4 regions of the Variovorax palleresanus genome follow, and region 2 is predicted to be linked to each of the others. Evidence: predicted binding sites of a transcription regulator. Region 2 holds the regulator's gene; each other region holds the start of a gene.
What was found. Region 2 encodes LexA, which represses DNA repair genes until DNA is damaged. Its sites were predicted from a motif close to ACTGTATNNNNATACAGT; they were not measured.
Positions count from the first base shown of each region.

Region 1: the regulator LexA is predicted to act here: its motif matches at 4,020-4,037, upstream of ACJ7Z0_RS18335 (ATP-dependent helicase).
Region 3: the regulator LexA is predicted to act here: its motif matches at 4,531-4,548, upstream of ACJ7Z0_RS07120 (DNA topoisomerase IV subunit B).
Region 4: the regulator LexA is predicted to act here: its motif matches at 4,036-4,053, upstream of imuA (translesion DNA synthesis-associated protein ImuA).

Region 1 is NZ_JBJNVP010000002.1:3,063,458-3,070,663, forward strand. It holds gene ACJ7Z0_RS18315 (peptide ABC transporter ATP-binding protein) at 1-395, shown strand, start outside; gene ACJ7Z0_RS18320 (ABC transporter substrate-binding protein) at 427-2,061, shown strand; gene ACJ7Z0_RS18325 (5'-methylthioadenosine/adenosylhomocysteine nucleosidase) at 2,065-2,853, shown strand; gene corA (magnesium/cobalt transporter CorA) at 2,846-3,832, opposite strand; gene ACJ7Z0_RS18335 (ATP-dependent helicase) at 4,050-6,146, shown strand; gene hpf (ribosome hibernation-promoting factor, HPF/YfiA family) at 6,486-6,815, shown strand; gene ACJ7Z0_RS18345 (PTS sugar transporter subunit IIA) at 7,000-7,206, shown strand, end outside.
Region 2 is NZ_JBJNVP010000002.1:182,251-189,456, reverse strand. It holds gene ACJ7Z0_RS04710 (oxepin-CoA hydrolase, alternative type) at 1-8, opposite strand, end outside; gene ACJ7Z0_RS04705 (3-hydroxyacyl-CoA dehydrogenase) at 40-1,560, opposite strand; gene ACJ7Z0_RS04700 (MFS transporter) at 1,687-2,844, opposite strand; gene ACJ7Z0_RS04695 (D-2-hydroxyacid dehydrogenase family protein) at 2,905-3,912, opposite strand; gene ACJ7Z0_RS04690 (hypothetical protein) at 4,005-4,379, opposite strand; gene lexA (transcriptional repressor LexA) at 4,518-5,192, opposite strand; gene ACJ7Z0_RS04680 (asparaginase) at 5,265-6,257, shown strand; gene adk (adenylate kinase) at 6,271-6,927, opposite strand; gene kdsB (3-deoxy-manno-octulosonate cytidylyltransferase) at 7,063-7,206, opposite strand, start outside.
Region 3 is NZ_JBJNVP010000002.1:721,521-728,726, forward strand. It holds gene parC (DNA topoisomerase IV subunit A) at 1-1,491, opposite strand, end outside; gene ACJ7Z0_RS07115 (lytic transglycosylase domain-containing protein) at 1,584-2,474, opposite strand; gene ACJ7Z0_RS07120 (DNA topoisomerase IV subunit B) at 2,501-4,498, opposite strand; gene ACJ7Z0_RS07125 (MFS transporter) at 4,707-5,930, shown strand; gene ACJ7Z0_RS07130 (hypothetical protein) at 5,952-6,092, shown strand; gene ACJ7Z0_RS07135 (class I SAM-dependent methyltransferase) at 6,098-6,667, shown strand; gene dapA (4-hydroxy-tetrahydrodipicolinate synthase) at 6,711-7,206, shown strand, end outside.
Region 4 is NZ_JBJNVP010000002.1:490,439-497,644, forward strand. It holds gene ACJ7Z0_RS06065 (error-prone DNA polymerase) at 1-1,896, opposite strand, end outside; gene ACJ7Z0_RS06070 (Y-family DNA polymerase) at 1,889-3,238, opposite strand; gene imuA (translesion DNA synthesis-associated protein ImuA) at 3,207-4,022, opposite strand; gene ACJ7Z0_RS06080 (ABC transporter substrate-binding protein) at 4,147-5,271, shown strand; gene ACJ7Z0_RS06085 (LysR family transcriptional regulator) at 5,278-6,177, opposite strand; gene ACJ7Z0_RS06090 (M20 metallopeptidase family protein) at 6,304-7,206, shown strand, end outside.

The sequences.
Region 1 (7,206 bases), 2.9 Mb from region 2:
ACGACCTGGGCGTGGTGCGGCACATCGCGCACGACGTGCTGGTGATGTACCTCGGCCATGCGGTGGAGCAGGGCCCGAAGGCGCGCATCTTCGCGCGGCCGCTGCATCCCTACACGCAGGCGCTGCTGGCGTCCACGCCCGGGCTCAGCAGCCAGCGCATCGTGCTCAAGGGCGAGCTGCCATCGCCGCTGAATCCGCCGCCCGGCTGCGTCTTCAGCACGCGCTGCCCGCACGTGACAGAGCGCTGCCGCGAAGAGCGGCCCTTGCTGCGCGCGCTCGACGAGCGGCTGGTGGCCTGCCACTACGCCGAGAAGTTTCTCGAAGGCGCTGCGCCGGTGCGCGCCGACTTGCCGTTGTCTCCGCCGTTCGTCGCGCCTCTGGCGATGAAAACCTAGTTCACTTCAACCCGTGTCCCAAGGAGTTGCCATGAAGACCCAGCCATCCATTTCGCGCCGCTTGCCAAAGCTTGCCGCGCTGCTCGCGCCGACGGCACTTGCCGTGCTCACCCTCGCCTCCGGCGCCGTGTCCGCCAAGACGCTGGTCTACTGTTCGGAGGGCAGCCCCGAGAACTTCTATCCGGGCGTGAACACCACCGGCACCTCGTTCGACGTGACCACGCAGGTCTACAACACCATCGTCGAGTTCGAGCGCGGCGGCACCAAGGTCGTGCCCGGCCTGGCAGAAAAATGGGACATCTCGGCCGATGGCACGCAGTACACCTTCCACCTGCGCAAGGGCGTCAAGTGGCACAGCACCAGCAAGACTTTCAAGCCCACGCGCGACTTCAACGCCGACGACTTCATCTTCATGCTCGAACGGCAGTGGAAGGAGAGCGACCCCTTCTTCAAGGTCACGAGCCAGAACCACTCCTACTTCAACGACATGGGCATGCCCAAGCTCTTGAAGTCGGTCGACCGCGTCGACGAGTACACGGTGAAGATCGTGCTCAACCAGGCCGAGGCGCCGTTCCTGGCCAACCTCGCGATGCAGTACGCCGGCATCCAGTCGAAGGAATACGCCATCGCCATGCTGAAGGCCGGCACGCCGGAGAAGGTCGACCAGGACCCGGTCGGCACCGGACCGTTCTACCTCGTGCAATACCAGAAGGATGCGGTCATCCGCTTCAAGGCCTTCCCGCAGTACTGGGGCGGCAAGGCGAAGATCGACGACCTCGTGTTCGCGATCACGCCCGATGCCTCGGTGCGCTGGGCCAAGCTGCAGAAGGGCGAATGCCACGTCATGCCGTACCCGAACCCGGCCGACCTCGATGCGATCCGCAAGGACCCGAACGTGCAGGTGCTCGAGCAGCCCGGCCTCAACGTGGGCTACCTCTCGTACAACACCACCAAGAAGCCCTTTGACGACGTGCGCGTGCGCAAGGCCATCAACATGGCGATCAACAAGAAGGCGATCATCGACGGCGTGTACCTGTCGACCGGCGTGGCCGCGAAGAACCCGATCCCGCCCACGCTGTGGTCCTACAACGACGCGGTCAAGGACGACCCCTACGATCCCGAGGCCGCGAAGAAGCTGCTGGCGCAGGCCGGTTTTCCCGATGGCTTCTCGACCGACCTGTGGGCCATGCCGGTGCAGCGGCCCTACAACCCGAACGCCAAGCGCATTGCCGAATTGATGCAGGCCGATCTCGCCAAGATCAACGTCAAGGCCGAGATCAAGAGCTTCGAGTGGGGCGAATACCGCAAGCGCCTGCAGGCCGGCGAGCACCAGATGGGCATGCTGGGCTGGACCGGCGACAACGGCGACCCGGACAATTTCCTCTACACGCTGCTGGGCTGCGCCTCGGCCAAGTCGGCGAGCGGCAGCAACATCTCCAAGTTCTGCTACCAGCCGTATGAAGACCTGGTGCTGAAGGCCAAGAGCGCAACCAAGCAGGCCGACCGCGATGCGCTCTACAAGAAGGCGCAGGTCATCTTCAAGGAACAGGCGCCGTGGTTCACCATCGCGCATGCGGTGCAGCTGAAGCCGGTGCGCAAGGAAGTCGTCGACTTCAAGCTCAGTCCCTTCGGCCGCCACACCTTCTATGGCGTCGACATCAAGTAGCCGATGAGCGATGCACCGTTTGCCATCGTCGCTGCAATGCACGAGGAGCTCAGCGCGCTCCTCGCGCAGATGCCGGACGAGCAGCGCGTGCGCGTCGCGGGCCGCGACTTCTGGGTCGGCCATCTGCACGGCCAGCCGGTGGTCGCGGTGCTGTCGCGCATTGGCAAGGTGGCCGCTGCGGTCACGGCCACGGTGCTGCTCGAGCGCTTCGGCGTGCGGGCCATCGTGTTCACGGGCGTTGCCGGCGGGCTTGCGCCGGGCGTGAACGTGGGCGACGTGGTGGTCGCGTCGGAACTGCTGCAGCACGACCTCGACGCCTCGCCGATCTTTCCGAAGTACGAGGTGCCGCTCTCGGGCATGGCGCGCTTCGCGGCCGACGCGGCCATTGGCAATGCGCTGGCGGAGGTGGCGGCCGGTGTGCTGCGCGACCCGGTGGCGTTGATCGGCCAGCAGGCCGTCGACGAGTTCGGCATTCAAGCGCCCAAGGTGCACCGCGGCCTGCTGGTGAGCGGCGACCGCTTCGTGTCGACCAGCGCCGAGAGCGAGGCGCTGCGGCGCGACCTGCCCGACGCGCTCGCGGTCGAGATGGAAGGAGCCGCCATGGCGCAGGCGTGCCACGACTATGGCGTGCCGTTCGCAGCAATGCGGACGATTTCGGACCGCGCCGACGACGCCGCGCATGGCGACTTCGCGCGCTTCGTTGTCGAGGTGGCGAGCCGCTACAGCCTTGCGCTGGTCGATGCGTGGCTGGCCACGCTGCCTTCTTCCTCGGTAACGCCCGCTGCTACTTGAGCCAGCCGCGCCGGCGGAAGTACCACATCGGCACCAGCGCGCTGGCCGCCATCAATGCCAGCGCATACGGATAGCCCAGCGACCAGTCGAGCTCGGGCATGAACTTGAAGTTCATGCCGTAGATGCTCGCGATCAGCGTGGGCGGCAGCAGCGCCACGCTGGCCACCGAGAAGATCTTGATGGTCTTGTTCTGGTTGATGTTGATGAAACCGACGGTCGCATCCATCAGGAAGTTGATCTTGTCGAACAGGAAGGCCGTGTGGTTGTCGAGCGATTCGATGTCGCGCAGGATCTGCCGCGCCTCCTCGAACTGCTCGGCGTTGAGCATGCGGCTGCGCATCATGAAGCTCACCGCGCGGCGCGTGTCCATCACGTTGCGGCGGATGCGGCCGTTCAAGTCTTCCTGGCGCGCGATCGCCGCCAGAACTTCGCCGGCCAGCTCGTCGCTGACGTTGCCTTCGAGCACCTTCTTGCCGGCCACTTCGAGTTCGTCGTAGATGTTCTCGAGCGTGTCGGCCGAGTATTCGGCGTCGGCGTCGAACAGCTTGAGCAGCACTTCCTTCGCGTCCTCGATGAGTCCCGGCGCGCGGCGTGCGCGCATGCGCAGCAGGCGGAACACGGGCACGTCTTCGTCGTGGATCGAGAACAGCACGCCGCGGCTGCGCAGTTCGGTGTTGTGCTGGTTCAGGATGAACGCCACGCGCACCGACCGCGGGTCTTCGTCGTCGTCGATCAGGAAGTCGGAGCGGATGTGCAGTTCGCCGTTGTCTTCTTCATAGAAGCGCGCCGACTCCTCGATGTCCTCGTCCATCGCGTCCTCGGGAATCGAAAGGCCGTAGTACTGCTTGATCCAGCGCTTCTCTTCGAGGGTGGGCGATTCGAGGTCGACCCAGATCGGCTGGAACTTGGAAAGCTCCTCGAGCGCTTCGATCTCTTCCTGGACGAGGCGGCCGTTGGCGAGCGTAAAGATATTGAGCATGGGCTCACTCCCGTGAAATGGCTGAGGCGATGGGGCGAGGGAAGGGGCGCTTTCAATTCCCGGTCCCGCGCAGGCAAGGCGTCAGAGGGGAGTTGAAAGCTGCCGAGACGGGGCGGTTTCCAAGGTGCGGTCTCCAGTTGCAGCGAGGCGCGATTATGTCATCGGCCATGTGACGGGAGGCTGCCGATCTGGATGGACATACAGTAAAGTTGCGGCCATGCAGACCGCTGCGCTCCCTGTTTTTTCCGCCGCCGGTGCCACCCAGGCCGAGCGCCTGGCCGCGGCGCTCTCTACGCTCAACGACGAGCAGCGCGCCGCGGTCGAACACCTGGACGAACGTCCGCTGCTGGTGATTGCCGGTGCGGGCTCCGGCAAGACCAGCACGCTGGCGCACCGGGTGGCGCACCTGATCGCCGGCGGCGTCGACCCGCAGCGCCTGCTGCTTTTGACCTTCTCGCGCCGCGCGGCGCTTGAAATGGAGCGCCGCGCGGGCCAAGTGCTGGCGCGCGTCCTCGGACTCAAGTCAGAAAAGCCACCCGCGCTGCCGTGGGCCGGCACCTTCCACGGCATCGGGGCGCGCCTGCTGCGCGAGTACGCCGCGCACATCGGCCTCGACGACCACTTCACGATCCACGACCGCGGCGACGCCGAGGACCTGATGGGCCTGGTGCGGCACGAGCTCGGCCTGTCGTCGAGCGTGAACCGTTTTCCGCGCAAGGGCACCTGCCTTTCGATCTACTCGCGCTGCGTCAACACGCGCGCCCCGCTGGCCGATGTGCTTGCGGAAGCTTTTCCGTGGTGCGCAGAATGGGAGGCCGAGCTCAAGCGCCTGTTCGGCGCCTACGTGGAGGCCAAGCAGCAGCAGAACGTGCTCGACTACGACGACCTGCTGCTCTATTGGGCCGGCATGGTGGCCGAGCCGGCGCTCGCCGGACTGGTCGGCGCGCGTTTCGACCACGTGCTGGTCGACGAGTACCAGGACACCAACCTGCTCCAGGCCTCGATTCTTCTTGCGCTCAAGCCCGATGGCCGGGGCGTGACGGTGGTGGGCGACGACGCGCAGTCGATTTACTCGTTTCGCGGCGCAACGGTGCGTAACATCCTCGACTTTCCGTTGCAGTTTTCGCAGGCCGCGCGGGTGGTCACGCTGGAGCGCAACTACCGCTCCACGCAGCCGATCCTCGACGTCTCGAACCGGGTCATCGCGCAGGCCGCCGAGCGGCATGCCAAGACCCTCTGGACCGACAAGCCCTCGGCGGGCAGGCCCCAACTGGTGCTGGTGCCCGACGAGGCGCAGCAGGCGGTCTGGGTGGCCGACAAGGTGCTGGCGCACCGCGAGGGCGGCCTCGCGCTCAAGTCGCAAGCGGTGCTGTTTCGCGCTTCCACGCACAGTGCGCCGCTCGAACTCGAGCTGGCCCGCCGCAACATCCCGTTCGTGAAATACGGCGGCCTCAAGTTCCTCGAGGCCTCGCATGTGAAGGACCTGCTCGCGGTGCTGCGCTTTGCCGAAAACCCGCGCGGCCGCATGGCGGGTTTTCGCGTCACGCAGCTCATCCCGGGCATCGGGCCCGCCACGGGCGCGCGGCTGCTCGACGCCATGGACCAGGCGGCCGACCCGGTGGCGGCGGTGCGCGAGTTCGTGCCGCCCTCGGCCGCGCGCGCCGAATGGGCGGTGTTCGCCGAGGCCTACGCGGCGCTGTGCGCGCCTGCGCTGGCATGGCCGGCCGACGTGGAACTGGCGGTGCGCTGGTACCTGCCGCATCTCGAGCGGCTCTACGACGACCCTTCCGGCGTGCGGCGCGGCGACGTCGAGCAGCTGGCGCGGCTGGCGTCGGGCTATGCCTCGCGCGAGCGCTTCCTGACCGAGCTCACGCTCGATCCGCCCGAGGCGACGAGCGACCGGCCGGGCCCGCCCTCGCTCGACGAGGACTACCTCATCCTTTCCACCATCCACTCGGCGAAAGGGCAGGAATGGAACTCCGTGCATGTGCTCAACGTGGTCGACGGCTGCCTGCCGGCCGACGTGGCGCAGGGCGCGCATGAACTCGAAGAGGAACGGCGGCTGCTCTACGTGGCGATGACCCGCGCACGCGACCATCTGCACCTGCTGGTGCCGCAGCGTTTCTACGTGACGCAGCAGGCCGTGCGGGGAGACCGCCATCTGTACGCCAACCGCACGCGCTTCATCACCGAGGCGGATCTTGCGGGCTTCGAACAGCAGACCTGGCCCGCGCCGCCCGCGCGTGCACCCGCCGTGCCGCCACCGGCCGCCGTGATCGATCTGCGCAACCGCATGCGCGCCGCCTGGAGCTGAAACCGCAGGCCCTCCGCCTGGCAGGGTCACCGCTGGTGACGCACTGAAACACTTGCTGCCAAAGCGCCGCAGCGGCGGGCCCGCGTGCGCCGGCAGCTATGGAAGCTGTAGCGAAGTGGCGCCGGGCCGCTTGCGCATGCCCCGGTGGAAAGCCCGACTATTGCAATACCGTGACAGCTTGGGCATAGTGAATCGACCTTGCCTCTTTCCTCCCCTCTTTCCCCTCTTTTCCTTTCCCCTCTTTTCTCTTCTCCCCCCGACCCACATCTGATTTCGCCGGCCACGCTTCATTCCGGAGCGGGGTCATTTTCCCAACCGTCAATTCTCAGGAGGTCATTCATGAATTTGACGATCAGCGGTCATCACCTCGACGTCACACCTGCTTTGCGGACTTACGTCACGAGCAAGCTGGATCGGATCACACGGCACTTCGACCAGGTGGTCGATGTGAAGGTGCTCCTCACGGTGGAAAAGCAGAAGGAAAAGGAACGCCGCCAACGGGCGGAATGCAACATTCACGTCAAGGGCAATGACATGTTCGCGGAGTCGAGCCACGCTGATCTCTACGCTGCGGTCGATGAACTGGTCGACAAGCTCGACCGCCAAGTGGTGCGCCACAAGGACCGTCTGCAGGACCACCATCACGCGGCACCCAAGCGCGTGATGTAGGTAGCCACGGGCAAGGGCTTCGCGGCCCCTGCGACAAGCCGCCTTCGGGCGGCTTTTTGTTGCCCGGTTTTTGTTCTTGCGCCCCGGCGCCGCGAGGCCTCTGGGCAACATGTAGCCTAAAAGTAAGTAACAGGATTGGGGTTTTTACCAAGCGGGTGCATAATCGCCCCCGACTTCCCCCACCATGAATCGCCTCGCGTCCATCCTGCCGCCCGCTCAAGTGCTTGTGAGCGTTGACGCTACCAGCAAGAAGCGTGCTTTCGAAGAAGCGGGCTTGCTGTTCGAAAGCCTTCATGGCCTCGGCCGCGCCCTGATCACCGACAGCCTGTTTGCGCGCGAGCGCCTCGGTTCCACCGGTCTCGGGCACGGGGTTGCCATTCCGCATGGCCGC
Region 2 (7,206 bases):
GCGGTCATCGCTGTGATGCTTTCGTTGGGGTTGGCTTGTTTATTCTTCTTCGTGCAGCAGGCTCAGGCCCAGCGCGCCGCGGCGGCGCAGCCACGGGCTCGGGCGATAGCGCGGATCGCCGTAGACGGTCTGCAGGTTGAACAGCACCTCGAGCATGTTGGTGGGGCCATACAGGTTGCCCATGGCCAGCGGGCCGCGCGGGTAACCCAGCCCCAGCTGAACCGCGGTTTCGAGATCAGCCGGTGAGCAGACGCGCTGCTGGCACATGTCGGCGGCAATGTTCACGATGTTGCCGATCACGCGCTGCGTGACGAAGCCGCCGCTGTCGCGGATCACGCTCACGGCCTTGCCGTCGCGTGCGAAGAGGGCGTGCGCCACATCGCGGATGTCGCGCCGCGTGGCCGGGTTGGTGGCGAGCACGCGGCGCTTGGTGGCGGCATCGTCGATCAGCATGTCGATGCCGACGGTGCGCGTGGCATCCAGGCGCTCGACAGCGGCCACCGTGGTCACGTCGAAGCCCAGCGGCGCCACCAGGATGAGCGACGTGGGCGCGGCCGTGGCACCGCTGTCGATCTGGGCGCCCAAGGCGTTGACCAGCCGCAGCAACTCGGCCCGGCGCGCGGCGCGGGGCGAGACCCAGACGGAAGGCAGCTCGGAGAGCGTGGGCGGTGCGGCTTCGGGAACCTGCTGCATCACGCCGTCGTTGTAGCTGTAGAAGCCTTCGTTGGTCTTGCGGCCCAGCACGCCCGCCGCAAGGCGCTGGGCCGTGATCACGCTGGGTCGGAAGCGCGGCTCCTCGTAGTACTGGTGATAGATCGACTCCATCACCGGGTGCGACACGTCGAGCGCCGTCAGGTCCAGCAGCTCGAACGGGCCCAGGCGAAAGCCGGCCTGCTCCTTGAGGATGCGGTCGACGGTGGCGAAGTCGGCCACGCCTTCTCCCACGATGCGCAGTGCCTCGGTGCCGTAGCCGCGCCCGGCGTGGTTGACGATGAAGCCCGGCGTGTCCTGCGCCTGCACGGCGCTATGGCCCATCTGCACCGCATAGCCGGCAAGCTGTTTGCAGACTTCGGTGGAGGTCTTGAAGCCGGCCACCACCTCGACCACCTTCATCAGCGGCACGGGGTTGAAGAAGTGAAAGCCCGCCACGCGCTCCGGCTGCCTGAGCCCGGCCGCAATGGCGGTGACCGACAGCGACGAGGTGTTGGTGGCGAGCGTGGCCGTGGGCGCGACCACCGATTCGAGTTCGCGGAACAGCGAGCGCTTGACCTCGAGGTCTTCGACCACCGCTTCGATCACGAGGTCGCACTGGGCCAGGGCCGCAACCGAATCGACCGCCTTGACGCGGGCGATCTGGGCATCGCGCGCCGCGGCGTCGATCTTGCCCTTCTCGTGCAGCTTGTTCCATTGGGCCGCGAGGGCTTCACGCCCGCGTTCGGCCGCGCCTGCAAAACTGTCGAGCAGCAGCACTTCGCTGCCCGCCTGGGCAGCGATCTGGGCGATGCCTCGACCCATGGCGCCGGCGCCGACGACGCCGATCCGGGTGTAGTTCACTGTCATTGAAAAAGATTTTCGCTGGTTGATGGGTCCGGGCCTGCTTGCAGGCGCCGGGCCCGGAGTTGCGCAGCCTTCGATTTTGCAGCCACGGGCCTCGGGGGCGTGCCGGGTTTTACGCGGGTCCGCGCTTCAGGCCGCGCGGCGGCTGCGCTCGATGGCCACGCTCAGGCCGATGGCCAGCAGCAGCAAGGCGAAACCGACCCAGTTCATCCAAGCCACCGCATCGTTGGCAAGCAGCCATCCGCCCAGTCCGGCACCGACGGCCTGGCCGATGTAGATGCCCGAGCTGTTGAGCGCCACGGAGCCCGGCGCGAGAGCGGGGGCCAGGCCCACCAGCCGCGCCTGCTGCGCCGAATTGGTCGCGAAGCAGCCCAGGCCCCAGGGCACGAGTACCGCCGCCAGCCATGGGAGTGTGCCGGCCCAGGGCCAGAGAAAGAGGCTGAGTGCAATCAATGAACTGGTCACGAGCACCATGCGGCCGGCGCCCGCACGGTCGATGAACCGGCTCACCAGCATGTTGCCAACCAGGCCGAAGGCGCCGAACAGGGCCCACATCAGGCTCAGCGTGGTGGGATCCGCGCCGAAGTTTCGCTTCAGCAGCGGGCCGAAATAGCTGAACAGAACGAACTGGCCGGCACCCTGCAGGGCGGTGACCGAAACGATGCCCATCAGCACCGGGCTGCGGAGCACGCGCGACCAGGCTGCCGCCGTCAGTGCCGCGGGCCGGATGCCTCGCGGCAGGGTCAGCCAGATCGACGCCGCGCTCGCGATGCTGAGCAGCGCAACGGCCAGGAAAGCCGTGCGCCAGCCCAGGTGGCCGCCAATCAGCGCGCCAAGGGGGAGGCCCAGCACCGAGGCCATCGACCAGCCGAGAAAAACGAAAGTCACGGCGCGTCCGCGCTGCTCCGGCGGCACCAGCATGCCGGCGCAGGCCGCGGCCTGGGGCGTGAAGATGGCCGGTGCCACCACCGTGAGCATGCGCACCGGCAGCAGGGCGCCGAAGCTCGGCATCAAGGCCGCGACCACATGCCCGGCGGCGTACCAGACGAGGGTGAGGGCGAGCAACTGGCGGCGATCCCAGCCCGCGACCACGGCCGCCAGCAGCGGCGCACCGAGGCACATCACGATCGCGGCGGCCGTGATCAGCTGGCCGGCAGCTGCAACGGTGACGGCAAGCGACGTGCTGATCTCATTGAGCGTGCCGGGCACCACCATCACGCCCGTGCCGATCACGAAATTGCCGGCCAGCAGCGCCCAGAGCGCGCCCCGGGGCGCCGGCCGGCTCACTGAAGGACCTTCGCCTTCGTCTGCGGTATCCGCCTTGGGGCGGCCCGGCGGCTCATGAGATCACCGGCGAACCTGCAGCGCGCCGGGATTCACGATGTTGGTGGGGTTGCCCTTGATGAAGCTCACGACATTGTCGAAAGCCTGGCCGAAATAGCTTTCGTAGCTGTCCTGCTCCACATAGCCGATGTGCGGCGTGCAGATGCAGTTTTCGAGCCGCAGCAGCGCATGGCCCTGCAGCGGCGGCTCGCTCTCGAACACGTCGACGGCGGCCAGCCCCGGCCGGCCGCGGTTGAGCGCGGCCAGCAGCGCATCGGCCTCGACCAGTTCGGCGCGCGAGGTGTTGACGAAGAGCGCGGTCGGCTTCATGCGCGAAAGATCCTCGAGCTTGACCAGGCCGCTGGTTTCTTCGTTGAGCCGCAGGTGCACCGACAGCACGTCGGCGGCGGCAAAGAACTCGTGGCGGTTCTGCGCTACCTGGAAGCCGTCGGACCGGGCCTTGGCGCAGCTGGCCTCGCGGCCCCAGATGACCACCTGCATGCCGAAGGCCTGCCCGTAGCGCGCCACCAGCTGGCCGATGCGGCCATAGCCCCAGATGCAGAGCGTCTTGCCCTTGAGCACCGAACCCAGCCCGAAATTGGGCGGCATCGAGGCCGATTTGAGCCCCGACTGCTGCCACGCCCCGTGCTTGAGGTTGCTGATGTACTGCGGCAGGCGGCGCATGGCCGCCATGATGAGTGCCCAGGTCAGCTCGGCCGGCGCCTGGGGAGAGCCGGTGCCCTCGGCCACTGCCACGCCCCGCTCGGTGCAGGCCGTGACGTCGATGTGGCCACCCACGCGCCCGGTCTGCGAAATGAGCTTGAGCTTGGGCAGCTTTTCGATCAGCTGGCGCGAGATGTGGGTGCGCTCCCGTATCAGCACGATCACGTCGGCATCCTTCAGGCGAACCGAAAGTTGACCGATGCCCTTGACCGTGTTGGTATAGACCTTGGCCGCGTACGCGTCCAGCTTGGCGGCGCAGCGCAGCTTGCGCACGGCGTCCTGGTAATCGTCGAGGATCACAATGTTCATGGCGTGCCATTGTGCCTCGCAGCATTGACATGACGCGCGTGTGAACGTTTGGATACCCACCCCCGGCCATGGTCACCGGGGCTTGCACGGGTTCAGTGCAGGCGCGTGGAGCGTGGTGCGGTGCTGACCGCCTCCATGGCTTCGAGCGCCGCCAGCCGATCGAGTTCGGCGCAGACGTCGGCCATGCGCCCCGAGATCACCATGCGGTTGGTGCTGCGCTTTTCGCCCTGGGGCCCGTCGACCACGCGAATGACGCGAAGCGGCCGGCTGGGTGCTGGTGCTGCATTGGGTGCCGCGGCGCCGTGGGGGCGCGCCGTGCAGGCCGGCCGAACCGCGACGTAGCGCAGTCCGGCGGAGGCGCTGCCGCTATTGTCGCGGTGGCGGGGCCGGCGTGCCGGCAGCAGGCGGCTTGCCAGCGATTGCAGCGGCATCCACAAATCAACGATGGTGAGGAGGGCGATTCCCATGTGAACTCCAAAAAAGTCTGAGGTTGAACACAGGCAGGATTTCTTTGAAGGGACGCAACAGGGTGATGGCGACTTTGCGCCATACGCCCGCCACCTGTTGCGGCCGAATGAGGTGCTGCTTTCGGCAGGCCGCAGGGCCTACATCAGCATGGTGTTGCGGATGAGGCCGACCGCCAGGCCTTCGATTTCGAAGGGTTCGCCGGGCTGGACCACGATGGTCGGGTAGTCGGGGTTCTCTGCGTGCAGCTCGATGACCTGCTTGTTGCGCTTGAGGCGCTTGACCGTGACCTCGTCGCCGAGGCGGGCCACCACGATCTGGCCGTTGCGCGCTTCCTTGGTGGCTTGCACCGCCAGCAGGTCGCCGTCCATGATGCCGGCGTCGCGCATGGACATGCCGCGCACCTTCAGCAGGTAATCGGGCTGGCGCTGGAACAGCGTGTTCTCGACGTAGTAGGTCTGGTCGACGTGCTCTTGCGCGAGGATGGGCGAGCCCGCCGCGACGCGGCCGATGAGTGGCAGCGCAAGCTGCGCCATGCCGGGCAGCGAGAGGGAAAACTGGTTGTTGCGCGACTCGTTGAGCGAACGCAGCGCATCGCCCTTGAGGCGAATGCCGCGCGAAGTGCCGCTGACGAGTTCGATCACGCCCTTGCGGGCCAGCGCCTGCAGGTGCTCTTCGGCCGCATTGGCCGACTTGAAACCCAGCTCGCTGGCGATTTCGGCCCGCGTGGGCGGAGCGCCGGTACGGGCGATGGCGCTCTGGATCAAGTCCAGGATTTGCTGCTGGCGGGCGGTAAGCTTCACGGCGAACTGCATATGTGGTTCCTTGCGGCACTGGCTGAATATCCAGTACCTGTATTTTTAACCAGTTTTTAAAAGTTGGCAAGCATGGTCAATTCCCTTTCGTCCGGCCTGCGGCGCGTCGTGGTGCTGGGCACCGGCGGCACCATTGCGGGTCGCGCCGCCAGCGGCGGCGACAACATCGGCTACACCGCAGGGCAGGTGGGCGTGGCGGACCTGCTCGGCGGCGTCGATGCGCCCGATGGCGTGGCGCTCGAAGCCGAGCAGGTGGCGCAGCTCGACAGCAAGGACATGGGCTTCGATGTCTGGCTGCAACTTGCGCAGCGCTGCGCGTTCTGGCTGTCCGAGGCCGACGTGGCGGGCGTGGTGATCACGCATGGCACCGACACCATCGAAGAGACGGCCTACTTTCTCCAGGCGGTGCTTGCACCTGGCAAGCCCGTGGTCCTGGCCTGCGCCATGCGTCCCGCGAGTTCTCTTTCGCCCGACGGCCCACAGAATGTGCGCGATGCCATCGCCGTTGCGGCCACGCCGGGAGCGCAGGGCGTGACGGTGGTCTGCGCGGGCACGGTCCACGGTTCGCTGGATGTGCAGAAGGTGCACCCCTATCGACCGGATGCGTTTTCATCGGGCGATGCAGGCCCGATCGGCTACGTGGAAGAGGGGGCGGTGCGGCTTCTTCGCGACTGGCCGCGATTGCCGGTGAGTGCGGCTTCGAAGATTCCCGCAACGAAGGCAGGCGCGGCAACGCACTGGCCGAGGGTCGAGATCGTCACCAGCCATGCCGGCGCAACTGGCGCCATCGTCGATCTGCTGCTGCAGGAGCGTGCAGCCGGCGTGGCCGAGCCGATTCGGGGATTGGTCCTGGCCGCGACCGGCAATGGCACGGTGCACCATGCGCTGGAGGCTGCCGCGCTGCGAGCCCAGGATGCGGGAGTGGCCGTGCTGCGCGCCACACGCTGTGCGAGCGGGCGCATCCTGCCAAGAGCTGATGATCGCTTGCGGGACGCCGGTGCCCTGACGCCCGTCAAGGCTCGCATTGCGCTGATGCTGGAGCTGCTCGAAGCCACTGCCGCCTGACGGCGGCTCGCGTTCAGCTGCTCAGGGCAGCGAGGGCGCGCTGGGTGATTTCGTCGACCGTGCCGACGCCGCTGATGGCGCGGTACTTCGGCGCCGCGGCCGGATCGGCCTTGGCCCAGGCCGAGTAGTACTCGACCAGCGGACGCGTCTGCTGGCTGTAGACATCGAGCCGCTTGCGCACGGTTTCTTCCTCGTCGTCCTTGCGCTGAATCAGGTCTTCGCCGGTGACGTCATCCTTGCCCTCGACCTTCGGCGGGTTGAACTTCAGGTGGTAGGTGCGGCCCGACGCGGGGTGCGAGCGCCGGCCGCTCATGCGTTCGATGATGTCGCTGAACGGCACGTCGATTTCGAGCACGTAGTCGAGCTTGACGCCGGCCGCCTTCATGGCGTCGGCCTGCGGAATGGTGCGCGGAAAGCCGTCGAACAGGAAGCCATCGGCGCAATCGGGTTGCGCGATGCGTTCTTTCACGAGGTTGATGATCAGGTCATCACTCACCAGGCCACCCGATTCCATCACCGCCTTGGCCTGCTGGCCAAGCGGCGTACCGGCCTTGACGGCGGCGCGCAGCATGTCGCCGGTCGAGATCTGAGGAATGCCGTACTTCTGGCAGATGAAAGCCGCTTGCGTGCCTTTGCCCGCCCCGGGCGCGCCCAGCAAAATTAGTCTCATGGTGTCCTCGGAGGGTTCTTGGATCTTGTGTCGCACCCAGCGCCGGCCCTAGAGCCGTGCAAGGCGGAATTGCGTCGAGGATAGCATGCGTAAGCGTGAAGAATTTCCGTCAATCGCCACGGATATTGATGCAACTCAGGGGGCCAACTGGGCTGCAAAGACCGCGCGCACGCGAGCAAGGTCTTCGGGCGTGTCGATGCCCGGACCGGGAGCCACCTGGCTGACATGCACCGCGATGCGATGCCCATGCCAGAGCGCGCGCAATTGTTCGAGTGCTTC
Region 3 (7,206 bases), 540 kb from region 2:
CGCGGTCGGGCTGCCGAGGATGTCTTCGAGCTTTTTCTGATCTTCGCGCAGGCCTTTCAGCTCCTGCTCGATCTTGATGGCCTCGAGCCGCGCGAGTTGGCGCAGCCGGATTTCAAGGATGTCCTCGGCCTGGCGTTCGCTGAGGTTGAAGCGCGCGATGAGCGCGGCCTTCGGGTCTTCCGCTGCGCGGATGATCGCAATCACCTCGTCGATGTTGAGCAGCACCAGCTGCCGGCCTTCGAGGATGTGGATGCGCTCCAGCACCTTGTTGAGCCGATGTCGCGAGCGCTTTTCAACCGTGATCTCGCGGAACGCGATCCACTCGTTGAGCATCTGGCGCAGCGACTTCTGAGTGGGCTTGCCGTCGATGCCCACCATCGTGAGGTTGATCGGCGACGAGGTTTCGAGCGAGGTCTGCGCGAGCAGCGTGGTGATGAACTCGTCCTGGCTGATGCGCGAGGTCTTGGGCTCGAACACCAGGCGCACCGCGGCGTCCTTGCTGGATTCGTCGCGCACCACGTCGAGCACCGAGAGCATCGCGGCCTTCAGCTGGGTCTGGTCGGCGGAGAGGGCCTTCTTTCCGGCCTTGACCTTCGGGTTGGTGATTTCCTCGATTTCCTCGAGCACCTTCTGCGTGCTGACGCCGGGCGGCAACTCGTTGACCACGAGCTGCCACTGGCCGCGCGCAAGATCTTCGATCTTCCAGCGCGCGCGCACCTTGAGGGAGCCGCGGCCGGTGCGGTAGGCGTCGGCGATGTCGGCCGGGCCACTGATGATCTGGGCGCCGCCGGGATAGTCGGGGCCGGGCACGATCTGCAGCAGCTCCTCGTCGCTGAGCTTGCCGTTCGCCTTGATCAGCGCCACGCAGGCATCGGCGATCTCGCGCAGGTTATGGCTCGGGATCTCGGTGGCCAGGCCGACCGCGATGCCGCTGGCGCCATTGAGCAGCGTGAACGGCAGGCGCGCGGGCAAGAGGCGCGGTTCTTCGGTGCTGCCGTCGTAATTGGGAATGAAGTCGACCGTGCCTTCGTCGATCTCGTCGAGCAGCAGGCTGGTGATGCGCGCGAGCCGCGCCTCGGTGTAGCGCATGGCCGCGGCGCCGTCGCCGTCGCGGCTGCCGAAGTTGCCCTGGCCGTCGACCAGCGGGTAGCGCTGCGAAAAATCCTGCGCCATGCGCACCAGCGCGTCATAGGCCGCTTGGTCGCTGTGCGGATGGAAGCGGCCGAGCACGTCGCCCACCACGCGCGCGCTCTTGACGGGCTTGGCACCCACGGTGCCGTTGGCGCCGCCAAAGCCCAGGCCCATGCGCGACATCGAATAGAGGATGCGCCGCTGCACCGGTTTCTGGCCGTCGGACACGTCGGGGAGCGCGCGGCCCTTGACCACGCTGAGCGCGTATTCGAGATAGGCGGTTTGTGCGTAATCGGCCAGCGTGAGGGTGGTGTCGCCGTCGGTGGGACCCTGGAGATCGAGCGGAGGTTGGGAGTCCATGTAGAAGAGAAAAAGAAAAACAGTTGTCGGGCCGTGCGCCTTTTATGCGCTCAACCCAGTGATCGGCGACGAAAAACGCGGATGCGGCATGTTCAGGACAGCGGCACTTCCGCTGTGCCGTCCGATACCGTCGGCTGCTCGGGCATGTCGGGCATGGCCGGCATGCCGCTTGGCGAGTCGGGCGGCAGGTTGCCACGGCCCAGGGCGCCGCCCTTCGGCACCGTGAGCTCCATGCGAATGCGCCCCGGCGCCTTGCCGCCGCGCGCATTGCTGCCACCTCCACCGCCCAGCGCCGCCGACGGCTTGAGGTAGGCGTAGAGCTGCAGCACCGTCTGCACGTAGTTCTGCGTTTCCTTGTAGTTCGGAATCTTGTTGCCCGCGCGCTGCACGGCGCCCTCGCCGGCGTTGTAGGCGGCCAGCGCCAGTTCGATCTGGCCCGGGAACATGGCGATCAGGTCGCGCAGGTAGCGCGAGCCGGCGGCGATGTTGATGCGCGGATCGAACAGCTTCTTTTCGATGCTGCTGCGCTTGTCCGCCGAGACGCCGTAGCGCTGCGCGGTGCCTGGCATGAGCTGCATGAGCCCCATCGCGCCCTTGGGCGACACGGCCTGCGCATCGAAGCCCGACTCGGTGGCGATCAGCGCCTGCAGCAATTCGTAGTCGATCGAATGCTTGTCCGCCGCATCGCGCAGCGCGGCCTTCGCGGTCTTGTAGCTGGGCGAGGCTTCGAAAAGAGCGAGCAGGGTCTGCGACGCTTGCGGCACCTTCCCATCGAGCTTGCGCCCGCCGCGTCCGAATGGCGACACGCCCTGCGAGGTGTCGAAGCTCTGGCCCCGGCGAAAGAAGATCTGGTAGCGCTCGTCGATCTTTTCCGCCGCGAAATGGGCCACGCCCTTGCTGTCGACGTAGCCGTAGATGTCAGCGGCGTGCGCCAGCCCCTGCTGCGTGCAAAGCAGCAGCAAGGCCAGGAACAACGGACGCATGAAATCTGAAATTTTCACGAGGGTGGTCAAACATCGATGTCGACATCGTCAGCGCGCAGTTCCATCAGCTCGCGCCGAGCCGCTGCCTCGCCCTTGCCCATGAGCTTGGTGATCTCCCCTTGGGTGGACGTGAAGTCGAAGCGTCCCAGCTGCACCTTCATCAGGCGCCGGGTGTCCGGATTGAGCGTGGTTTCCCACAATTGTTCCGCGCTCATCTCTCCCAGACCCTTGAAGCGGCTGATGTTCCAGGCGCCTTCGCGCACGCCGTCCTTGCGCAGTTTATCCAGGGTGGCGGTCAGTTCGCCCTCGTCGAGCGCATAGACCTTGGAAGCCGGTTTCTTGCCGCGCGCCGGGGCGTCCACGCGAAAGAGTGGCGGCTTTGCGACATAAACATGGCCGGCTTCGATGAGTTTCGGAAAGTGCCGGAAGAACAGCGTGAGCAGCAGCACCTGGATGTGCGAGCCGTCCACGTCGGCATCGGAAAGGATGCAGATCTTGCCGTAGCGCAGGCCGCTCATGTCGGGCGTGTCGGCGGGGCCGTGCGGATCGACGCCCACGGCCACCGAGATGTCGTGGATTTCGGTGTTGGCAAAGAGCCGGTCGCGCTCGACTTCCCAGGTGTTCAGCACCTTGCCGCGCAGCGGCAGGATGGCCTGGCTTTCCTTGTCGCGGCCCATCTTGGCGCTGCCGCCGGCGGAGTCGCCCTCGACCAGGAAGACTTCGTTGTGGCTGATGTCCTTGCTCTCGCAATCCGTCAGCTTGCCGGGCAGCACGGCCACGCCGGAGCCCTTGCGCTTCTCGACCTTCTGGCCTGCGCGCTGGCGCGTCTGCGCGGCCTTGATGGCCAGTTCGGCCAACTTCTTGCCGTAGTCGACGTGCTGGTTGAGCCACAGCTCGAGCGCGGGACGCACGAAGCTCGACACCAGCCGCACCGCATCGCGCGAGTTGAGCCGTTCCTTGATCTGGCCCTGGAACTGCGGGTCGAGCACCTTGGCACTCAGCACGTACGAAGCGCGCGCGAACACGTCTTCGGGCAGGAGCTTCACGCCCTTGGGCAGCAGCGAGTGCAGTTCGATGAAACCCTTCACCGCCGTGAACAGGCCGTCGCGCAGGCCGCTTTCATGGGTGCCGCCGGCGCTGGTGGGAATCAGGTTGACGTAGCTCTCGCGCACCGGCTGGCCGTCTTCGGTGAAGGCCACGCACCAGTCGGCGCCCTCGCCTTCGGCGAAATTGTCGGCGTTCTTGTCGGCATGGCCGCTGCCTTCGAAGAGCGGAATCACCGGGTCGCCGCTCAGCGTCTGCATCAGGTAGTCGCTCAGGCCGCCCTTGTAGAGCCACTGCTGCGTTTCCTTGGTCTTCTCGACCGTGAGCGTGACGCTCACGCCCGGCATCAGCACGGCCTTGCTGCGCAGCAGGTGCGTGAGTTCGCTCATGGGCAGCGCGGCGGTCTCGAAATACTTGGCGTCGGGCCAGGCGCGCACGGTGGTGCCCTGGCGGCGCTCGCCGGCCTCGAGCTTGCGGATTTCGAGCGCCTCGATCACGTCGCCGGCGCTGAACGCCAGCCTGGCCACGGAGCCTTCGCGATGCGAGACGACTTCGAGCCGCTTGGACAGCGCATTGGTCACCGACACGCCCACGCCGTGCAGCCCGCCCGAGAAGCTGTAGGCGCCACCCGAGCCCTTGTCGAACTTGCCGCCCGCGTGCAGCCGGGTGAACACCAGCTCGACCACCGGGGCCTTTTCTTCAGGGTGCAGGCCGAACGGAATGCCGCGGCCGTCGTCTTCGATGCTGACCGAGTTGTCGGCGTGCAGCGTGACCTTGATCTTCTTGCCGTAGCCCGCCAGCGCCTCGTCGGCTGCGTTGTCGAGCACTTCCTGGATGATGTGCAGCGGGTTGTCGGTCCGGGTGTACATGCCCGGTCGCTGCTTGACGGGCTCCAGGCCCTTGAGCACGCGGATGGAGCCTTCCGAATACCCGGAGGACGCGGACGATGAACTGGGGGGAGTCTTGAGGGGAGTCGCCATGGGGGCGGATTGTAGTCAGTCGAACCGAAATGACTGGATACCCATACAGGAACATCGCCCGGCAACTGCTCCATGCCATCGAATTTCGCGGCGTTCACGGCGCCGGTCTGCTTTGATGCCCGGGGCGCATCAAAGCACTGGCTATAAATCATCAATGGCGCAAGGCCCCTCCACCTGCCAGAGGATGCAAGTCGCTACATTCGACGCAATGCAAGCCTCCCCTCCCACTCTCTCGATCAAGCAGGTGCTGATCTGCGGCGCCATGATCGTCACGCTTTCGATGGGTATTCGCCACGGCTTCGGCCTCTGGCTGCAGCCGATCACCCAGGCGCAGGACTGGACGCGCCAGACCTTCTCGTTCGCGCTGGCCGTCCAGAACCTGTCGTGGGGCATCTTCGGCGTGTTCGCGGGCATGGTGGCCGACCGCTTCGGTGCCTTCCGAGTTCTGATCGCGGGCACGGCGTTCTATGCGCTGGGCCTGCTGGGCATGGCGTATTCGCCCACGCCGCTGCTGTTCACGCTGAGCGCCGGCGTGCTGATCGGCGCGGCGCAGGCGGGCACGACCTATGCGGTCGTCTACGGCGTGATCGGGCGCCAGATTCCGGCCGAGCGTCGCTCGTGGGCCATGGGCGTGGCGGCGGCGGCGGGCTCGTTCGGCCAGTTTTTGATGGCACCCATCGAGGGCCGATTGATCGGCAGCCTTGGCTGGCAGACCGCGCTGGCGGTGGTGGCGGTGCTGGCTCTGGTGATCGTGCCGCTGGCCTTCGGCCTGCGCGAGCCGCAGCGCGGGGCGCTGGCCGGCCGCCGCGACCAATCGGTGCTGCAGGCCGTGGGCGAGGCCTTCCGCTACCCCAGCTTCGGCCTGCTGATGGCCGGATACTTCGTCTGCGGCTTCCAGCTTGCGTTCATCGGCATCCACATGCCGACCTACCTGCGCGACCAGCGCCTGGCGGCCGACGTGGCGGGCTACGCGCTGGCGCTGATCGGGCTCTTCAACGTGTTCGGCGCCTACACGGTCGGGCTGCTGGGGCAGAAGCTGGCCAAGCGCAAGATCCTGGCGGCCATCTACCTTGCGCGGGCGGTGTCGATCATGCTGTTCCTGCTGATGCCGATTTCGCCGCTCAGCGTGTATGTGTTCTCGGCGGCCATGGGCTTTCTGTGGCTTTCGACCGTGCCCGCCACCAATGCGATCATCGCGGGCATCTTCGGGGTGGCACACCTGTCGATGCTCAGCGGCTTCGTGTTCCTGAGCCACCAGGTGGGGTCGTTCATCGGCGTCTGGCTCGGCGGCTACCTGTACGACACCACCGGGAGCTACGACATCGTCTGGTACATCGCCATCGCCCTGGGCGTGTTCGCGGCGCTGATCAACCTGCCGGTCAAGGAAAGCGCCATTGCGCGCGGCGGCCGGCCGGCCGCGGTGCCGGGCTGACGACGGAGAATGGACCGATACATGACTTCGCAGTTGCGCCATCGCCTCGTGCATGCCGGCTGGCTGGCCGGCGCGCTGGCGGTGCTGGGCGGCGTTTTCGCGCTCTACGTTCACCCGAGCTTTCTGGTGACACTGGTCGACCAGGTCTGGTCCTGCTTCTGATCGCCATGAAAGACATGGCAAACCCGCACGCCGGACTGGCGCCCTCGGAATGGATCGTGAAGTGGTCGCACCTGCTCGCGCCCGGCGCCACCGTGCTCGACGTGGCCTGCGGCCCGGGGCGGCACATGCAATGGTTCGCGGCGCGCGGGCATGCGGTCACCGGCGTCGATCGCTCACCGGAAGCCACCCAGGCCGCAGGTGCCTTCGGCCATACCCTGACCGCCGACATCGAATCCGGCCCCTGGCCTTTCGCGGGCGAGGCTTTCGGCGCAGTGGTCGTCACCAACTACCTGTGGCGGCCGCGCTTGGCTGACATCGTGGCCGCGGTCGCGCCGGGTGGCGTGCTGCTCTACGAAACCTTTGCCGCCGGCAACGAAAGCGTGGGCAAGCCCTCGCGCCCGGACTTCCTGCTGCAGCCCGGCGAACTGCTGGCCGCCTGCCGGGAGCTGCGCGTGGTGGCCTATGAAGACGGCTTTCTTGACGAGCCGCCACGCTTCGTTCAGCGCATTGCCGCCGTCCGTGCCGGCGAGGCCGGCCCGGGCCAGCCCGCGCGCCATCCGCTGCGGGGAAACTGACCCCACCGGGGGGCCGGTTTCCGCCGACCCCAGAGTAAGTAGAATCGGCGCTTTCGTCCACCGACAGAGAGATTCCCCCTTGGAGCAACTGACAGGCAGCATCGTCGCTCTCGTCACGCCGATGCACGACGACGGCAGTGTCGACTATCCCGCCCTGCGCCGGCTGATCGACTGGCACATCGACGAAGGCACCGACTGCCTCGGCGTGGTCGGCACCACCGGCGAATCGCCCACGGTCGACGTGGAAGAGCATTGCGAAATCATCCGCGTGGCGGTCGAGCAGGCCAAGGGCCGCGTGCCCGTGATGGCCGGCTGCGGCGCCAACTCGACCAAGGAAGCCATCGAGCTCGCCCGCTTCGCCAAGGGCGTGGGCGCCGATTCGCAGCTGCAGGTCGTGCCCTACTACAACAAGCCGACGCAAGAAGGCCAGTACCAGCACTTCAAGGCCATCGCCGAAGCCGTGGGCGACCTGCCCACCGTGCTGTACAACGTGCCCGGCCGCACCGTGGCCGATATGGCGCACGACACCGTGCTGCGCC
Region 4 (7,206 bases), 310 kb from region 2:
GTCGGCGTCGCAGATCATGTCGAACACCTTCTGGTCGTCGTTGGGAATGTGGTGCATCTGCACCACCGAGCCGCGCCAGCGGTTCATGTGGTCGAGCCCGCGGCGGATGGCGCTGAGCATGCCGAGCGCGAGCACATCGACCTTGAGCATGCCCATGGCTTCGAGATCGTCTTTCTCCCACTGGATGACGGAGCGGTCTTTCATGGACGCCTTCTCGACCGGCACCAGCCGCGTGAGCCTGGTGTGCGTGAGCACGAAGCCGCCCACGTGCTGGCTCAGGTGGCGCGGAAAGCCCTTGAGCCGCTGCGTCATCTCGATCCATTGCACCAGCCTGAGCTCGTCTTCCTCCACGCCCACGCGCGCGGCCGCCTTGAACAACTGCTCGCCCAGCACGGTGTCGTCGAACCAGTAATGGTCCTTGGCGAATTCGTCGATCAGGCGTTCGTCGATGCCCATTGCCTTGCCCACGTCGCGCAATGCGCTGCGTGCGCGGTAGCAGATGACGACGGCCGCGATGGCCGCGCGCTCGCGGCCGTATTTTTCGTAGATGTACTGGATGACCTCCTCGCGCCGCTGGTGCTCGAAGTCGACGTCGATGTCGGGCGGCTCGTGGCGGTGGCGGCTCAGGAAGCGCTCGAACAGCAGGTGGCCTTTTTCAGGGTCGATGGCGGTGATGCCCAGGCAGAAGCAGACCGCCGAATTGGCCGAGGAGCCGCGGCCCTGGCAGAGGATGTGCTGCGAACGCGCGAAGCGCACGATGTCTTCCACCGTGAGAAAGAACATCTCGTACTTGAGCTCGAGGATCAGGTCGAGTTCTTTCTGCACCTGCTCGCGCACCTTGGCGGGCACACCGTTGGGGTAGCGCTCCTGCGCGCCTTCCCATGTCTTGCGCACCAGCGTCTGGGCCGGCGTCTCGTGGCTGCCCACGGTTTCGAGCGGGTACTGGTAGTTCTCGCGGATGACTTCCGGATCGAACCGGCAGCGCTCGGCCACCACCAGCGTGTTCGACAGCATGTCGGGAAGATAGAGCTCGGCCAGCCGCACCCGCTGCCGCAGATGGCGCTCGGCATTCGACTGCAGCGCAAAACCGCACTCGGCCACGGTCTTGCCTTCGCGCACGGCCGTGAGCACGTCGTGCAGCGGCTTGCTCGATCGGGCATGCATGTGCACGTCGCCGGCCGCCACCAGCGGCACGCCGGTCTGCTCGCTCGCCTGCAAGAGTGCGGCAAACCACAGGTCGTCGTCGAGCTCGTTGAGCATCTCGACCGCCAGCCACAGGTTTTCTCCGTAGAACGCCTTGGCGGCCAGCAGGTCTTCATGCAGCGTGGCGGCATCCATGGCGCTGCCCGGCATGCGATGCGGCACGAAAAGAACCTGGCAGTCCTGCAGCGAAGCCACGTCGCTGCCTTCCCAGCTCACGCGGTATTCGCCCTTGGGCAGCTCGGTGTTGCGCGCGGCGGTGATGAACTCGCAAAGGTTGCCCCAGCCTTCGGTGCCGTTCGCGATGACCACGAGCCTGAAGCGCTCGAAGCGGAACTCGCTGCCGAACAGCAGCCTGAAGCCGGGGTTACGCGGAATCGGCGGCTCGTCGGGGTGCTTGCGCTCGTATTCGTCGAGCTTGGCCGGCAGGTCGCGCAGGCAGACGTGCGCGCGCACGATGCCCGCCACCGAGCATTCGTCGGTGATGGCCAGGGCCGTGTAGCCGAGCTGGTAGGCACGCTCGACCATTTCCTCGGGCGTCGAGGCGCCGCGCTGGAAGCTGAAGTTGGTGAGGCAGTGCAGCTCGGCATAGTCCGGCAGGCTTGGCAGCCCCGGTTTGGATAGCGCCCGCTGCGGCAGCGCATGCACCTCGGCCGAGTTGCGCCCGCGCAGTTGCTTTTCGCTCAGGTCAGGCATAGAGCCCCTGCAGGTACCAGCGCACTTCGCCCTGGGAAAACCGCGCGGAGGGCCGCTCGCGAAAGATCCACACCAGGCCGGCTTCGGGGCTTTCGGCAATGTAGTAGTCGCGCATCGCGGGCTGGCCGCCGTCTTCCTTGCCGCCCCACCAGCCGGCCTCGATGCGCTGCGGCCCGACCAGCTTGCCTAGCGGTCCGCGATAGCAGGGGCGCTCGCCGTCCATCTCGAGCAGCAGGGGTTCGGGCAACAGCCATGACGGGTAGATGGCATCGGGCTGCGAGGCCCGGGCCTTGGCTTCCTTGCGGGCCTTGTCCGGCGGCGCCTTGTCCTTCTGCAGCGCGGGCCGCCAGGCCTGCTTGCGCTCGGGCCGGTGGTCGGCCTCGGCCGCGGGCACCACCACCTGCTGCGGTCCGAGCCGCACGCTGAGCCGCTCGACCATCTCGTGCAGCTTGTCGCCCTTGCGGTTGTCCTCGGGCAGGAAGCTGGTGCTGGCGCCGGCCCACGGATCGGTTTCGAGCGTGCGCAGCCGGAGCCAGCTGGCGGGCGCGGCGAGCGTGGCGAGGGCGAGCTTTTCGGACAGCAGGCGGCGCAGGTGCGCCATGTCCTGCGTGGGCTCGGCCGTGCGCACGGTGACCTGCTGGTGCGGCGGCAGGTTGACGCCGTTGAAGCGCTTGAGGTTGAGCGTCCATTGCAGCTCGAGCGCGCGGGCGCCGCGCTGCCGCGCGCGCAGCCAGATCTGCAGCGCCGAGAGCAGGCGGTTGGCCGACCACATCAGCTCGGGCGCGGTCTCGGCCAGCGCGGGCAGTTCCAGCTTCTGCTCGAACACGTCGGGCAGCGTGAGCCAGCTGTGGCTTTCTGGGCGCAGGCCCCAGGCGGTGTCGAGCGCCTCGCGCAACGCCGCGCCAAAGCGCCGCGTGAGGCCGCCGCGCGGCAGGGCCGCCACCTCGCCCCAGGTGCGGCAGCCGAGCCGCGCGAGCAGATCGAGGTGCTCGCGCGCGGCGCTCAGCGTGTCCAACGGCAGGCCGGCCGGAATGTCCTTGGGCCGGTCTTCGTTGCGCTCGAACAGGCGCAGCCGGGCCAGCGCGACCAGGCTCGTGGCACCCTGCGCGCCCAGCATGCGCACGTCGGGCGCGGGGTTGGAGGCGACCAGCTGGCGCATCAGCTGAAGCCGCCCGCCCCACAGGCGCTCGCAGGCCGAAACCTCGAGCATCAGCGCTTCGTCCTGCCAGGCGACGTGCGGCGTGTATTGCAGCGCCCACCAGCCCAGCGCTTCGGGCGTGGGCAGGGCTGGCGCTTCAGGCGCGTCGGATTCAGGCAGCCACCGTAATGCGATCCAGTGCATTCCCGTTCCCCTTCTCCTTCCACGCGTCGATGCGCACCACCGTGGCCGACGACGACGCTTCGCCCACCGGCACCACCGTGCCCTGCTGCTGCAGGCGCAGCTTGCGGCGCAGCCGTGCGGCGGCCAGCAAGGCGGCCATGCGCTCGTTGCGCGCGGGCAGCATCACCGGCGCGGCCAGCGGCGGGCCGCGGCGCTTGAGGATGCGCAGCTCGATCTGCGAGCTGTCGGCCGCGCAGCTTTCCACCTGAAGCCGCAGCCGCGCCGGCGAGGCGCCCTGCGCGGCCGATTCGGGCCGGCACACGAAAAGCAGCACCTCGTGCTGCGCCGCCGCCAGCTGCAGCCGCCGCAGTTCGCCGACCCGGGCCTGCGGCAGCCAGGCCAGCACGGCCGCCACGTCCGCGCAGCGCAGCGCCTGCTCGCAGGCCCACAGCCGCGAGGCCGGGGCATCGCTCCTGACCCACATCAACGCCTCTACCGGCAGGCCCTGCGCCGCCAGCGACGGCCCGCAAGGCTCGTAAGGTGCGCCGATCAGCACCACCGGCCCGCCGCGCGCCTGGACCGCCTGCGCCAGCGCGGGCAGCAGCAGCCGCCAGACATGCGCCTCGGGCGTGCTTTGCAGCAGCTCCGTCATGGCGCCGACCGGCCAGCCGCCGCCCGGCAACTCCGCGTCCAGCGCGGCATGGCCGGTGGCGACGACCTGCGCGTCGGCCAGGCCGAGTTCGTCGGCGTGCCAGACGCCACGGCCGGCGGCAGCGGAAAAGGAGTCGAGGAAAGGGAGGCCCATGATGTGATTGTTAACTGTATTTTTATACAGTATTTTCATGGGCCGCACCAGGGAAAGAGAGGGTAAAGATGGATTTACCCAAAGAGCCTCGCCTCTTAATATGGTCTGTTAACAATTTGTGACCATGAAATACACAAAGATTCATCTACTGGCTTCGGCCCTCGCCGCCTTCGTCCTCGGACTCTCGCCTGCCGCGCAGGCGCAAACCAAGCTCCTGATCGGCCAGACCTACGTTCAGACCGGGCCGCTGGCGTCCCTGTCGACCGAACCCCTGATCGGCATCCGTGCCTTCTTCACCACACTGAACGCCACCGGCGGCGTCAACGGCCGGCCGGTCGAACTGCGCCAACTCGACGACGCCTTTGACCCCGCCAAGGGCGCCGAGAACGTCAAGACCTTCGTCAAGGAGGGCGCCATCGGCATCCTCATGCCCATCGGCACGTCGTCGTCGGTCGGCGCGCTGAAGGCGGCCAACGAGCTCAAGATTCCCGTGGTTGGCCCGTACACCGGCGCGGCGCCGGTGGTGAAGCCCTCCGAGTACGGCTTTCCGCTGCGCATCAGCTACGACGAGGAATACAACCGCATCGTGAACCACCTGTTCACCATCGGCCTCTCTCGCATCGGCTTTGCGCACAACGACAACCCCGGCGCGCGTTCGGCGCTGGAAAGCACGCAGAAGTTCGTGGCCGAGCGCGGCGAGAAACTGGTCGGCAGCGTGGCCATCAAGAACGATGGCTCCGACGCCGCCGAACGCGCCGTGGAACTGGCCAAGCTCAAGCCCAAGGCGGTGGTGCTGTCGGCCACCAACGACGTGGCGGCCAAGTTCATCTCGGCCTACCGCGCCGCGGGCGGCGAGACGGCCTTCTACTCGTTCTCGCTCCTGAACGGGCAGAAGCTGTTCCAGGACATCAAGAAAGACGCGGCCGGCGTGGTCATTTCGCAGGTCGTGCCCTACCCCTGGAACAGCGCGATGCCGGTGATTGCCGAGTACCAGGCAGCCATGAAGAAAATCGGCGCGACCGAGTTCAGCTATGCCAGCCTGGAAGGCTACGTGGCGGCCAAGGTCATGGTCGAGGGACTGAAGCGCGCCGGACCGAACCCCACGCCGGACTCGCTGCACAAGGGTCTCGAGTCGTTCCGGACGCTCGACATCGGCGGCATTGCCGTGTCGTACCGGCCCGGCGAACATCGCGGCCTGACCTTCTCCGAACTGTCGATGCTCAAGGCCGACGGGCGCTACCTGCGCTGAGGCCGCTCAGCGCCCGGGCGGCTGCACCGTGTGCGCCACCGCCCGCAGTGCCTGCGAGAACGCGCGGGCCGCGGGCGTGAGCGAGGCGCGGTCGCGCATGAGCAGCGAGACATGCGCATTGGGCAGCTTGTCCGCCAGCCGCAACGCGACCAGCCCCCAGCGCGTCGCCGACCGCGTGAACAGGGACGCCGAGGCGAGCGTCAGCGCATCGGCCTTGCGCACCAGCGTCGCGCCCAGTTGCCACGAATGGCAGATCACGATGTCGCGCGGCGGCGGCATCTCCAGGGCAGCAAAGTTTCGTTTCAGCAGCTCGGCGCCGTACGGCGGCACGACCCACATCGCCCCCTGAAGCCTGGCCATCGATCGCAACCGTGCCAGCGGATGGCCCGCACGCGCGATGGCCGCCAGCGGAAAGCTGAGCAGCACTTCCCGGTCGAGACCGTCATCGGCCGCGGGCTCCAGCTCGCCGAGGATCGCGAAATCGAAATCGCCGCGGTCCCACAGCCCCTTCACGTCGGCGCCGCTGAGTTCCTGCAGTTCGAGCGCCACGCCCGGCCACTGCCGCCGGAAATCCAGCAGCGCCGTCGGCAGCAGCTGCTCGAGCGCGAACGAGCTGAAGGCCACGCGCAGCAGGCCGCCCGCGCGGTCGCGCAGCTGGGCGATCTCTTCCTCGGCACGGCGCACCTCGTTGGACAGGAGACGCGCCCGCCGCAGGAGCGCATGCCCGATCTCGGTCGGCACCACGCCCTTGGCGCTGCGCACGAGCAGCTGCGCGCCCACGCTCTGCTCCAGCTCGCGGATGGCGTAGGTCATGGCGGGCTGCGTCAGCGTGGAATCGCGCGCCGCGGCGCGGATGCTGCCGGCCTCGACGACCGCTTCGAAGATCTTCAGATGCCGCAGGTTCATGAAAAAAGCGTGGCGAGCGAGTGATCAGATATTTTGATCGCTCTGGAGTTTTTCGGATCTTTTCCTTCACCCCGGCTTTCGTTAAGGTGCGCCGCGGTCCTTTCACTTTTCCTTGCACGAGCCATCATGAACATCCGCTCCCCACTTGCCCTGCTGGTGCTGTCCGGCAGCTTGCTGAACACCGGCGCCTTCGCCCAGACCGCAGCGGACAACGGCAATGCCCTGGCCACGCGCGCGCTCGCCCTGGCGGATGCCTCCGAGGCGCAGGTGATCGAATGGCGCCGGCACATCCACCAGCACCCCGAGCTCTCCTACCAGGAGGTGCAGACCGCGGCCTACATCGCAGCCGCACTCGCGAAGATGCCCGGCATCGAGGTGCAGCCCGGCATCGCCAAGACCGGCATCAAGGCCGTGCTGCGCGGCGGCAAGCCGGGGCCGGTGGTCGCCCTGCGCGCCGACATGGACGCACTGCCGGTCGCCGAGCGCAACGAGCTGCCCTTCAGGTCGACCGCCAAGGCGCCTTGGCTCAACAGCGAGGTGCCGGTGTCGCACGCCTGCGGCCACGACACCCATGTCGCCATGCTGCTGGGGGCCGCGCAGGCGTTCTCGAAGATGCGTGCGGAATTGCCCGGCACCGTCGTGTTCCTGTTCCAGCCCGCCGAGGAACAAGGCCCGGGCCCCGTGCCGAGCGGCGCACCCGCCATGGTCAAGGCCGGCGTGCTCGACAACCCGAAGGTCGACGTCGTGATGGGCCAGCACATCAACGCGCGCGCCCCCTCGGGCACCATCAGCTACCGCCGCGGCGGCATCATGGCCAGCGGCGACGCCTTCAAGATCACGCTCAAGGGCAAGGGCGGCCACGGCTCGTCGCCGTGGACCGCCAAGGAGCCCATCCTTGCGGCTGCCGAGATCGTGCTGGCGCTGCAGAACATCGTGAGCCACCAGATCGACCCGCTCGACGGCCCCACGGTCGTGACGGTGGGGCTGCTGCAAAGCGGCAACCGCGTCAACATCCTGCCCGACACCGCG